Regions from separate parts of the Alteromonas sp. V450 genome, predicted to be linked through region 2. Evidence: predicted binding sites of a transcription regulator. Region 2 holds the regulator's gene; each other region holds the start of a gene.

What was found. Region 2 encodes LexA, which represses DNA repair genes until DNA is damaged. Its sites were predicted from a motif close to TACTGTATNNNNATACAGTA; they were not measured.
Region 1: dinB (DNA polymerase IV) is a predicted target of LexA. The motif match lies at 1,960-1,979, and genes of this name have one in related genera.
Region 3: BK026_RS13255 (YebG family protein) is a predicted target of LexA. The motif match lies at 1,522-1,541, and genes of this name have one in related genera.
Region 4: uvrD (DNA helicase II) is a predicted target of LexA. The motif match lies at 1,300-1,319, and genes of this name have one in related genera.

Annotation. Positions count from the first base shown of each region.
Region 1 covers NZ_MODU01000004.1:2,654,711-2,657,903, forward strand. The annotation lists gene BK026_RS11580 (MBL fold metallo-hydrolase) at 1-491, opposite strand, end outside; gene BK026_RS11585 (DUF1653 domain-containing protein) at 555-803, opposite strand; gene dinB (DNA polymerase IV) at 854-1,927, opposite strand; gene BK026_RS11595 (VCBS repeat-containing protein) at 2,204-3,193, opposite strand, start outside.
Region 2 covers NZ_MODU01000004.1:3,279,924-3,283,116, reverse strand. The annotation lists gene BK026_RS14395 (diguanylate cyclase) at 1-1,392, shown strand, start outside; gene lexA (transcriptional repressor LexA) at 1,490-2,116, shown strand; gene coxB (cytochrome c oxidase subunit II) at 2,709-3,193, shown strand, end outside.
Region 3 covers NZ_MODU01000004.1:3,037,216-3,040,408, reverse strand. The annotation lists partial or broken gene BK026_RS19960 (ABC transporter permease) at 1-184, opposite strand, end outside; gene BK026_RS13260 (ABC transporter ATP-binding protein) at 184-966, opposite strand; gene BK026_RS13255 (YebG family protein) at 1,189-1,476, opposite strand; gene rpsF (30S ribosomal protein S6) at 1,723-2,124, shown strand; gene rpsR (30S ribosomal protein S18) at 2,136-2,363, shown strand; gene rplI (50S ribosomal protein L9) at 2,390-2,842, shown strand; gene BK026_RS13230 (TonB-dependent receptor) at 3,104-3,193, shown strand, end outside.
Region 4 covers NZ_MODU01000004.1:3,542,684-3,545,876, forward strand. The annotation lists gene uvrD (DNA helicase II) at 1-1,230, opposite strand, end outside; gene cysE (serine O-acetyltransferase) at 1,548-2,360, shown strand; gene BK026_RS15610 (HAD-IA family hydrolase) at 2,424-3,164, opposite strand; gene xerC (tyrosine recombinase XerC) at 3,185-3,193, opposite strand, start outside.

The DNA.
Region 1 (3,193 bases), 630 kb from region 2:
TGCATGACGTGAAGGGTCTCACCATTAAAGTAAATCTTAATTCCATCTTCATAGGTAATGGTTGGCAGCGCTTCCGGTTTTATCTTTTCATCGTTAGCAAGGCGTACACGCACATTCTCATGGGCAAGAATAGTTGCCCCCTTATGACTATGGAAAAATGCATTAGAACCTGTGTGATCGCCGTGATAATGCGTGTTTATCACATATTTAGGCTTATCGCTGCCTAGTTCACCAAGCTGTGCTGCTATTTTTTCAGCCAGTGGCGCAAATTGATCGTCGATGATAAGAACACCGTCTTCACCAGCTGATACGCCAATATTTCCACCTGCGCCTGTAAGCATGTGCACAGAGCCTTTTATCGCGGTTGCCTTTACTTCAACATCGGCGAACCTGTCTTGTGCATTTGCGGGATTAGCCGCTGAATAAATTAAAGGGCTAGTAGCTATAAACGCAGCCATAATGTGGGCGCTAAAACGAGGGGCAGTTTTCATTATTATTTCCTTGTAAGAAGCCTGTTTTAATAAGACCTCTTACACTATGACCTAATTTCACAATTAGATCATTTTTTCATCTTCAGGGATATCACCAACATAAGCAAAACGAGGAAGTGTCTCTCCGTCTTTTTCCACTGACTCTACAAACATACCCAGAGGGCGAACCCATAACGCTTTTTCGCCATAACACGGCCGATATACCACTAGCTTACTTTCGTCTTCTGAATGTGTAGCCACTTCATATACATCGTATAGATTACCTTTGTAGTGCTTATAGCGGCCGGGGGTTTTGAGTTGTTTTGAGTCCATAGTGACCTTCGAGATAAATGTTGCGTCAGAGAATAAGGCGCTAGTGTTAATTAAATCTGCTCAAAAGGCAAAACCAGCTGTTGTGTCGATTGGTCGGCTGCAAGACCAATATGTACGCCTACAAGACGGATGCCACGCCCTGTTGCTCGCTCGAAAGCTTCCTGCATTAGTGTGTGAAAATACGCTTCATTAAGCGCCGCGCTGCGGTGCTCAACAGTCGTTAGCTGAAAGTCGTTAAACTTAAGCTTTACGCCTTGGGTGCGAATACGCACAGGCTTGCCTGTGCGCTTTTTATGGTTTTCCATACGCTGCTGAAGCTTTTCAAACAAATGGGGCAAGAAGTCGATGCATTGCTCGATAGTGTGTATATCTTCATTTAGCGTGCGCTCTACACCTATAGACTTGCGCTCTCGCGATACCGACAATTCACGCTCATCAATACCATGAGCCCGTTCCCACAGTACACTACCGAACTTACCCAGTTCTTTTTGAATGCGCTCAAAAGGATACTGGCGAACATCGTTACAGGTATTAAGCCCCATACGCTGAAGCTTTTGCATAGTAACTTTGCCCACGCCTGGAATTTTCTTTAGCGGCATTTCGCGTACAAAGGCATCGAGATTATCGGGCGTGATCACACAAATGCCGTTGGGCTTGTTTTCGTCACTGGCTACTTTCGCCACGAATTTGCAAGGCGCGACCCCTGCTGAAGCGGTAAGACCTAACTCCCTTTCAATACGAGCGCGTATTTCTTCCGCAATTAACGTGGCACTGCCCCCACAAAACTCACTATTGGTCACGTCCAAATAGGCTTCATCTAATGATAGGGGCTCAATAAGGTCGGTGTAGTCTGCAAAAATCTTACGTATTTTTTGCGACTCGGCAGCGTATACATCCATACGCCCCTTTACGAGGGTTAGATTTGGACAAAGCTTTAAGGCATACGCTGTGGCCATAGCTGAGCGCACACCAAATTTGCGGGCAGGATAGTTGCAGGTAGAAATAACCCCACGACGGTCGGCACTGCCACCAATGGCAATAGGAATATCGCGCAAGGCTGGGTTGTCGCGCATTTCAACTGCGGCATAAAAACAATCCATGTCGACGTGGATAATTTTTCGCATTACCTGCCTTTGCTCTTAACGTGCTCACACGAGACTGTACAAAAAGACAGTATATTATCAATGGCGGTTAATTACACTATTTCGTTTTGAGATATCAATAAAATTAACGGAGTTCTAATTCCTTATAAAAGGCACATATTTAAACAAGTGTATTTTTTCACCGTGTGACCAGAACTAGAAGACCCAAAAAAAACGGCGATACACCAACATTGATGTGTCGCCGCTATACTAAAAAACGCCTCAGAACGGTATCGAAATGAGCGCAGATAGCGCTACTTACTCAGCGCGGCCTAACCAATACATTGCTCTTGTTGTAGCCATTAACACTTCAAGGTTTCCCTCGGACGATTTTCTCGTATGAAGCGAGTATTTGCGCGCAGAACCAATCAACGATGGGCTTTTCCAGATAGAGATCCCTTCAGCTGTCATTTCGCTGAGCTCTGAAACACCGTAATACTCCAAGTAATCATCGTCATTCGCGGAAGTCACGATGAGAGTTTGATTAGCGGAAGTCATCGGATTTGCTACCATGTCGATGATTGTCGTGTTGATACGAACGTCTGATGTTTTAGTCAAACTGGTGTCTGTAACGTCAAACAGAACGAGAGACTGGTTCTGATCGTTATAACAAGCAAGTTCTGTGGCAGCGTCGCTATCAGCGTTTATAAAGGTAAGACGCGTGCAAGAAGTATCAGTGCTGGCCAAAATTGAAAAACCTGATGTTGTTGGCGTAAGTAATTCAGTGATTTCGTCACCTAATGAAAGCGCCACATACACACTGCCATTCATCGCGACAATATCAAAGTCACGAAAGTACTGAGGCATAGTGTACGTAGCCAACATAACTTGATTCTTCACGTCCACCGCTTTTAACGTTCGACCATCAACATATACGGCATCATCGAAACCATCGTTATTAAAGTCGAATGCTTTAATAACTGAAACATCGTTCGAATAACTCCCTGTAATCTCATATTGAATAGAGAAATCATTTAATCGCATTGCAGCAAACGCGCCATCATAGGTTTGTGCAGTAGGTAGGAATAAATCACCGGCACCGTCATTGTTGTAATCGGTAGTTACAGCAATACCAGAGTTATCCCAGTTAGAAGAAACTTCTTCACTGGTGATGTAATTCCCGGTTTTCTCCATAAGTAAAACCTTGGAGCCGTCATAGCCGCTCCCCGTGCTCGGTACGAAGAAAACAGCGCGTTCGTCACCAGGATACAAATCTGCCCACCCAGCTGCATTAAAGCTATCTAGCTG
Region 2 (3,193 bases):
TTAGGAACATGGGATTGGAATTTACAAGCTGATGTAAATCAAGTGAATAAACGGTGGTGCGATATTGTGGGTCTAGAGTATGAATACTACGACACGAGTTCGCGCTTTTTCCGCCAGCTTATTCACCCCGCAGACTATGTTCACGTGGAGAAAATGTTAAATGAGCACCTGACGGGCAAGAGTAAAGTCTTCAACACAACATTTCGAATGAAGCATACGAATGGCAGTTGGGTATGGGTAGAAAGCTATGGAAAGACCGTTGAAACGGATGAGGCTGGAAAGCCAGTAAGGATAGCGGGGATCCACCGAGATATTACTCAACGCATGGAGCGAGAGCTGCACGAGAAAAAGAAAACACAGCTTCTCCAATTTATTAACAAAGCCCGGGCATCATATTTGCAAAATAACGACCTAACTCTTGCTTGCCAGACAATATTGCCCGAGCTGATTGATATTTCAGACAGCCAGTTTGCGTTTATTGCGCAAATGAAAGATCAGGATACACAGCCAAAACTGTTCGTACATGCAATATCAGAAATCACTTGGGACAGTGAAAGCTTAACGCAATACAATGAATACAAGAAGCGCAATCTGTACTTCTCTAACTTTGACAACCTTTTTGGCAGCGTAGTGACCTCTGGCAAGATGACAATTAGCAACGTCGCAGGTAGCCACCCCCATTCTAAAGGTGTCCCTGCCGGCCATCCTCGAATAAGCCGATTTTTGGGCTTGCCCATTTCAGTGAAAGAGCGCGTTGTTGGCATGATAGGTCTAGCTAATAAATTCGAGCCATATACCCACGCTGACGCGGATTTTTTACAGCCGTTGCTAGATGCATTAGCGGGCTTGTTTTACGCTGTCGAACTTGAGGATGCAAGAGCCGTTGCAGAGGAAAAACTGCGGCGTCTGGCGATGACGGACTCGCTTACCGGCTTGTATAATCGAAGAGCGTTTGTTGAAAAGTGCCAAGCATTGACCCATGAAGATAAGCAAGTGAGTGTCGCAGTTATTGATATTGATCACTTCAAGGAAGTCAACGATACCTATGGTCACGACGCAGGCGATCAGGCGCTAATTGCGGTGGCGAACTTAATTGACGAGTTTTATGTTGAGCCAGATATTGTCTCGCGGTTAGGCGGAGAAGAATTTGCGATAGTGTCTGTCTTCGAAACACGAGACCAGGAAGTTGAACGACTCAATAAGCTTCGTGAAGCAATTGAGAAGTGCAAAGTACAATATAAGAAAGATAGTATTTCACTGACAATTAGTATAGGTGCTATGTTTGTTGATAGTACTTACCATGTCGATTTTAGCCATCTCCTCTCCCAGGCTGATAAATTACTCTACCAAGCAAAAACAATGGGCCGCAACCGCGTGATGTGCCAACAATAATCAGAGCAGGCGTCAAACACTTACAACGCACATACCGCTTGTGATTTATTTTTAGGTGTATATACTTACAGGAACTGTATGAACAGACAGGTCTTTTATGCGCCCATTAACAGCTAGACAATCAGAAGTTTTAGAACTAATCAAAACAACGATGCAAGATACGGGAATGCCGCCAACGAGAGCGGAAATTGCCAGAGAGCTTGGTTTTCGCTCAGCGAACGCTGCTGAGGAGCACCTTAAAGCACTAGCGCGTAAAGGTGTGATAGAAATTTTGCCTGGAACCTCGCGTGGTATAAAGCTAAACATACCATTAGACGACGAAAGCGCGGAAGAAGAGGGGTTACCGTTAATTGGGCGCGTTGCAGCAGGCGAACCCATTCTGGCGCAAGAGCACGTTGAATCGCATTACAAGGTGGATCCTGCATTATTTAGTCCTCATGCTGACTTTTTGCTTCGCGTGAGCGGAATGAGTATGAAAGATATTGGCATTTTAGATGGTGACCTGTTGGCAGTGCACAGAACTACAGACGTTCGCAACGGACAGGTGGTTGTTGCGCGTGTTGACGAAGACGTCACGGTTAAACGTCTAGAACGACGAGGCGCAGAGGTTTTACTGCACGCTGAAAATGAAGAGTTTTCTCCAATCAAAGTTGACCTTGCTTCGGAACCTTTTGCGATAGAAGGGATAGCGGTTGGTGTTATTAGAAACGCTGACTGGATGTAGTCCCTTAATTTCAATTTATGACCTTTAAGCAAAAGCGGCAATATAGCCGCTTTTTTTATGCGTTAATTGCCCTGATTTAGTGCAAATTTCCTAAGTTAGCATGGGATTATGTGTTTCTTAATAAAGGCTGCTAGTAGCAATTTTATCCGCAAAGCAGTGACAGCACCGAACTGCAACTTTCCCCTCTTTTACATCGCTAAACTTATTTGGCTTATTTAATTCGCCTTTCTTTTCTCTGTTAGCTTTTGATTTCAGGAAGGTTTTTGTTATCGAAAGCTTTTTGTCTAGTTTCTAATTCATTGTGTTAAAAATACGGTCGTTTGACCAAACGCCGGGGTAACTTCGAAAGTGTTAAGGATAACGTACAGCATAGTTTGATTAAATTTTAACCGTTTCGTTAAATTTTTAACAGAAAAGACTAGACGGCACGTCATTATTGCGCAATTCTTAAGCAGAGATTAACAAAATAATAACAATGACTCTAAATTTGTTTTACAAATTGAGGTTATGGGTCAAACGTTCGCAACCATCTGGTAGGGACAGCGCGCATCAACATTTAGCGTTAATGGTTCTACCATTACGGAGGTGCTGAGTGAAACAAGTAACGACCGTCATAACAAAAGGGCTAATACGCTTATCGCTTTTGTTTTTTTCTTTTTCTGTGTTCGCGCAAGATTCAGGAGGAGAAAACTCCTCTGTCAATTTACGACGCGGCGCGACAGATATAAGTGGGCAGGTTTACGATCTGCATATGCTTATGTTTTTTATCTGTGTTGGTATTGCTGTTGTAGTCTTTGGCGTAATGTTCGCGTCAATGTACTTGCATAGAAAGTCCAGGGGCGCCAAGCCCGCCAACTTTCACGAAAATGTAAAAGTTGAAATTGCATGGACCGTTGTTCCTTTCCTTATTCTTATTTTTATGGCCATTCCTGCTGCCAATACGCTTATCGCAATGGAGGACACCTCTGAACCGGATATGACGGTATTGGTTACGGGTTCTCAGTGGAAGTGGCACTACAAATATATGGATAGTGACGTTGAGTTTTATTCCCTGCTTGCTACGCAAAGAGAGCAAAT
Region 3 (3,193 bases), 240 kb from region 2:
GTCCACTTGGTGCGCCAACAATAAGATCAACACCGGAAACGGTGCGCGTAAAACTGGTTTTAACTTGGGTACGAATAATGTCCACGCACAAAAGTAAACTAATGCTGATGGTAATACTTAACAGTGTGAGGATTGCCGTGGTTTTTCTGCGCTTTAAGCTTTCAATAGCAATGGTACTTAGCATTACGCACGCTCCTGTGCTTTTGGGGCCTCATCGCCTAGCGTTTTTATGTGGTTTGTACTAGGGCTTAATTCACTGATGCTGCAGTGGCGGTCAAAATAACTCTCCATGGCTTTATCGTGACTAACAAAAATCATGGTGCTTTCACCTGCAACGTCTTTTAGCAGCGACATAAAACTATCTCTGGCATCGGTATCTAGGGCAGAGGTAGGTTCATCGACAATTAATAATTGTGGGTCGTTAATCAGTGCTCTGGCAATGGCAACGCGCTGCTGCTGACCAATACTCAATGCGTCAGCTTTCGCATGCAGCACGTGAGAAGGCAGCTGTAGCTTGTCCAGTAAATGACGAAGCTTTGCGTCTGATGCTGTCTTGCTGACGTTTGTACTTGCAAAATACACCGCCGCATTAATGTTCTGTGCCACAGAAAGGTAGGGAATAAGATTAAACTGTTGAAAAACAACGCCGATATTGCGTGCTCTAAACTTGTCCCGCTGTCGATTCGATAATGCGGAGAACGGCTGTGCTAATAAGGCGATGTCGCCCTGAGTTGGAGTTAATGTTCCGCACAGCAAATTGAGCAATGTGCTCTTCCCGCTACCCGAAGGCCCTGAGAGAAAAACGTGCTCACCTTGCGAAACTTGCCACGCTTTAATGTCGATGATAGGCGTGCTTTCTTTGGTGTACGAAAACTGTAAATTGCTAACTTCAATCGCTGTGTTGCGCTCTTTTATCACTGCGTTGCGCTGGAAGTGAGTGCTATTGTTTTTATTGATGGTATTCACGCTAAGCCCGACCTGTATTTACGTCTTATGTTCACATTAGCAAAAGCGACACGTCTGTTCACCCAGTTGAAAACCAGAGAAAACACATTGCCGCGTTGAGGTAATGTTATCAAATAACATTTTTGCGTATAGCTATGCTATCAGATCTCATCAGCCTAAAGCGGCAATTGCTCTTATTAATTGCTCATCATAACGACGCAAAGGAGAGGCGCGCCTAAATTATCAGCCGTTAGCTTGTAGCTTTACAACTTCTGCGCTTTCATCTTCTAATACGCTTTCAGCCGTTGCGCCTTTAAAAATCTTGCTGATTTTATCTTTGTTTTTAGACAGCATAATAGTGAGCTCTTCCACTACGCTATCGTCTAGCTTGATCCCCTTCGCATGAATGTAGTCAGCAAGGTTATCTGCTGCATCAAGCATTTTGTCATACTGATCGGCTTCTTTTTTGTCGGTAGTTACCAATTTTTCTACCCCTTTGTGCGTAACAACATACTGTGTGGTAATGGCCATGGTAGGTCCCCTGTTTATTAAAGACACAAAAACTGTACAGTATTTTACTGTATAAATAAACAGTATTTTATTAAATGTTTTAGCTCGGTGTTTATTACAAAAGACAAATGATTGTTCTAGAGGTGATTAATGCTTGTGCAATTAGTAACTGCTGCGTATAATGCGCGCCCTTACAGCCATCCCAATTCGTTCCTTGTCTCCATACAGTCGGCTGTACTGTCGAGGCTACAACCGTAAGGAGCTATAATGCGTCATTACGAAATCGTATTTATGGTTCACCCTGATCAGAGTGAACAAGTACCTGGTATGATCGAGCGTTATACCACAATCCTAAAGCAAGACGGTGGTCAGATTCATCGTTTAGAAGATTGGGGCCGTCGTCAACTGGCTTACCCAATTGAAAAGCTGCACAAAGCCCACTACGTACTAATCAATGCTGAAGCGTCTGCAGAAGCTGTTGATGAATTGGAAAATGCTTTCCGTTTCAACGACGTGATCCTACGTAACATGGTTATGCGCACTAAGACTGCTGTGACTGAGCCTTCTCCAATGATGAAAGAAGAGCCTCGTCGTGAGCGTCGTGACGATTCTGCTCCTCGCCAAGATCGCGCGGAAAAGAAAACTGAAACCACTGAAGACAACGCTTAAGGAGATTACCCATGGCTCGTTTTTTCAGACGTCGTAAGTTCTGCCGTTTCACTGCAGAAGGTGTGACTGAGATTGATTACAAAGATATCGCTACTCTTAAGAACTACATCACTGAGAGCGGTAAAATTGTCCCTAGCCGTATTACTGGTACAAGCGCAAAATATCAGCGTCAGCTGTCTTCTGCGATCAAGCGCGCACGTTTCCTTGCGTTGCTTCCGTACACTGATTCACACAAGTAATTTGGCGAATATAAGGGTTAGCTAAGATGAATATCATCCTACTAGATAAAATCGCCAACCTTGGCGGCCTGGGCGACCAAGTGACTGTTAAGTCTGGTTACGCTCGTAACTTCCTTTTCCCACAGGGTAAAGCGGTTCCTGCAACTAAAGACAACGTTGAAAAGTTCGAAGCACGTCGTGCTGAACTTGAAGCGAAAATTGCTGAGCAACTAGCTGCTGCTAACGCACGCGCTGAAAAAGTTGCTGAGCTTGCTGAAGTTACAATCGCAGCGCCTGCTGGTGACGAAGGTAAACTATTTGGCTCTGTTGGTACTCGTGACATCGCTGATGCAATCACTGCAGCTGGCGTTGAAGTACAAAAAGCAGAAGTTAAACTACCTACTGGTACTCTTCGTGAGACTGGTGAGTATGACATCGACTTACAACTTCACTCTGACGTTATCACTTCAATCAAAGTGATCATCATTGCTGAAGCGTAATCGCTGACGTATTTGAAAAAAGCCGCTCTTAGAGCGGCTTTTTTTTGCGTATAATTTCTCGTCAACCTGTGAAAGTAGCTTTGCTTTCGCAGGATTTTCTTTTGCAAATACTAAAACGCCAAGAAACCGATACCCTTTTATCGCTGTATTCTTGTAAGTTAGGTAGAAAGTTGTAACAAATGTAAAAGTGCTATCCATTTAGACTAAAGTTAATGAGAATGTTTCTTATTTGTAATTGTTGATTATCAAATGGAGACATCCTTGAAAACGTTAGTTTTAGTCAGTGCAGTATGCACGCTATCCAGTCCGGTATTATTTGCGCAATCCCTAGAAGACCAGAATGAAGAAGCC
Region 4 (3,193 bases), 260 kb from region 2:
ACGTTCGAAAGCTGCGTCATCGTGTGGGTGGCTTATCATACGCATGTAGCCAAGGGCATCTTTGATTTCTTGACGTTCGAAGAAGCGCAAACCACCGTAAATGCGATACGCTAGGCCTTCGTGTAGCAATGCCTCTTCAAGCACGCGAGACTGGGCATTGTTACGGTACAAAATAGCCGTATCGCTTAATGCATTGCCTTGATTCAGCCAGTCTTTGATCTTCGATACGATAAAGCGTGCCTCATCGAGTTCGTTAAACCCAGCGTAAACTGAAATCAATTCACCCTGCGCATCTTCAGTCCATAACTCTTTACCTAAACGGCCTGAATTATTATCAATTACCGTATTTGCGGCTTTCAGTATGTTGCCTGTCGACCGGTAATTTTGTTCAAGACGAATGGTGGCCGGATTGTGAAAGTCTTTCAGAAAGTGCTGAATATTATCGACATTCGCACCACGCCAGCCGTAAATTGACTGGTCGTCGTCGCCTACAATCATAATATTGTTGTTGTCGCCGCTGCATAGCATTCTAAGCCACGCATACTGAATGTTGTTGGTATCTTGAAATTCGTCAACGAGTACGGCGCGAAATCGACGTTGATAATGTGCTAGCACCTCAGGGTTCTTGGCCCACAATTCGTGTGCGCGAAGCAGCAGTTCGGCAAAGTCTACTAGTCCTGAACGGTCACAAGCGTCTTGATAAGCAGCGTAGACTTCGCGCATTGTCTTTTGGATATGGTCGCCATGTGTTTCAATGTGCTGAGGACGAAGGCCTTCGTCCTTATTGCCGTTGATGTACCACTGAATTTGACGCGGGGCCCAGTGCTTCTCATCTAAGTTCATCGCTTTAAGAATGCGGCGAATGAGTCGATACTGATCGTCCGAGTCGATAATTTGAAAATTTTCAGGCAAGTTGGCTTCTGCATGATGTGCCCGCAACAAGCGATGCGCGAGTCCATGGAAGGTACCAATCCACATATTGTGTAGGCTTTTGCCCATTAATGATTCAATACGGCCACGCATTTCTTTAGCCGCCTTGTTGGTAAAGGTTACCGCTAAAATAGAAAAGGGCGCAATGTTTTCAACATCCATCAACCATGCTATACGGTGCACAAGCACGCGGGTTTTGCCGCTACCAGCACCTGCTAATACGAGCGCATTTGAGAGTGGCGCTGCTACCGCTTCACGTTGTTTATCGTTCAGCTCGTCTAGCAGTCGAGATACATCCATAGTGTGGCACCTATCTGTTGAAAATCTTCATATCTAAATCAAAATTTAAGACGCTGCATTATGCCATCTGACTGTGAATTTATACAGTCCAGTTTTCAAGGCAAACATCGCCAGTTTTTTTGAGCGTAGAATAACTAATAACGAATTATTTAGATAAACTGATCGATTTATACGCTTGGCTGGTATCACAACGGTACTGCATCTCTTCAAACTCGGGTACACTTTTGCACTCGTTATTAAAACGTTTCACCAAGCTTTAGCACGTTTTTTACGGCGCGCATTGCGCTTTTGCACAACCGAAATACAGGAATATGCCCATGAACGCACATTCGGCCCCTATCGACTTCTGGTCGAAGCTAAAACAGGAAGCGCAAGTCGTTGCTGAGAGTGAGCCGCTTTTGTCGAGTTATGTGCACGCCAGTGTGCTTGCGCATCATAACTTTGAGTCGTCACTAAGCTTTATTCTTTCTAATAAAATGGCCGACGACGTCATGCCTGCATTAGCTATTCGTGAAGTCTTTGATGAAGCTTACTTGCTAGAGCCGGGTATTAGTGAAGCCGCCATAGCGGATATTTTAGCCATTGAAGCGCGAGATGCTGCGGTTAGTGACTATTTAACGCCACTTCTTCATTTTAAGGGCTTCCACGCGGTACAAGTGCACCGTATGGCCCATTATCTTTGGTTACATGGTCGACACCAGCTGGCATTGTTCTTACAAAGTAGAAATTCAGCGAGCTTCGGTGTGGATATTCATCCGGCAGCACGAATTGGTAAAGGGGTAATGTTTGACCATGCCACTGGTATTGTGGTGGGTGAAACAGCTGTAGTTGAAGATAACGTGTCTATTTTACAAAGTGTCACGCTTGGTGGGACGGGGAATGAGTCGGGTGATCGTCACCCCAAAATACGCCAAGGCGTATTAATTGGTGCAGGCGCCAAAATCTTAGGGAATATTGAAATTGGCGAAGGCTCAAAAGTCGGAGCGGGCAGTGTTGTGCTGAATAGCGTGCCGGCGCATGTCACTGTGGTGGGCGTGCCTGCGAAAGTAGTAGGGAGACCAGTTTGTCAAAGTCCATGCGAGTCCATGCGACAAAACGTGTTCGAAGATAACTCATACCAATCTGAATAGATATTTGCCCACAGCTACGCAATACGATTTTCTATGCAAAACGGTATGAGTGAGCTCACTGGCTTAAAGGAAGTGGGTTAATTCATCGAGGCTGTCCAATGCAACGTGAGGCAGAACGCTTACTGGCTCGCTGGTCAGTTTCACTGGCCTATTGCAAGCAAACCATGCGGCTTGAAAGCCAGCGTTTATAGCCCCTTGAACATCTTTAATGATGTTATCACCCACGTGTAATATATGCTTAGGTGGGGTTTGTAAACGCGTTGCTGCTTCATCAAACATATTTCGCGCCGGCTTCATAGGACGCGCCATGCTGGCGTGAAGCACGGTTTCGAAATAGTCATCAATACCAATTTTCTGTGTGTCTACATTGCCATTTGTGATACCGATAAGGGGTACGTGTTGGCTTATCGTCTTAAGTGTTGCATGTACTTCATCAGACAATGCAAAGTCACTTCTTGCATCATAAAAACACGTAAAACAGGCTTCTACCGCGTTATTGATTTCCTCATCGTGACTCCGTTCTGTAGTCAGCTTCTCAGGATGCGTATTAGAAAGGGCTGCAGTAAGAACGACGCGACGAAGCTGGCCCATATCAGATGCCAATCGCTTGTCCTTTTTAATAGCTGCCCGTTTTAACATGAGCCAATCGCTTGCCGACATCGCTGCAACGGCTTTATGGTGTTGTGCAATATGGGCTTGAAGCGCTTGCTCTGCGCGCTGAATTATAGGTTCGTTATTGTAAAGCGTATCATCAAGGTCAAAGGTCATCGCCTCGACGTTGTTGATCGACCTGAAAAACTGCATGGAAAAGCCTTCAATTCCGGTTATTTTTT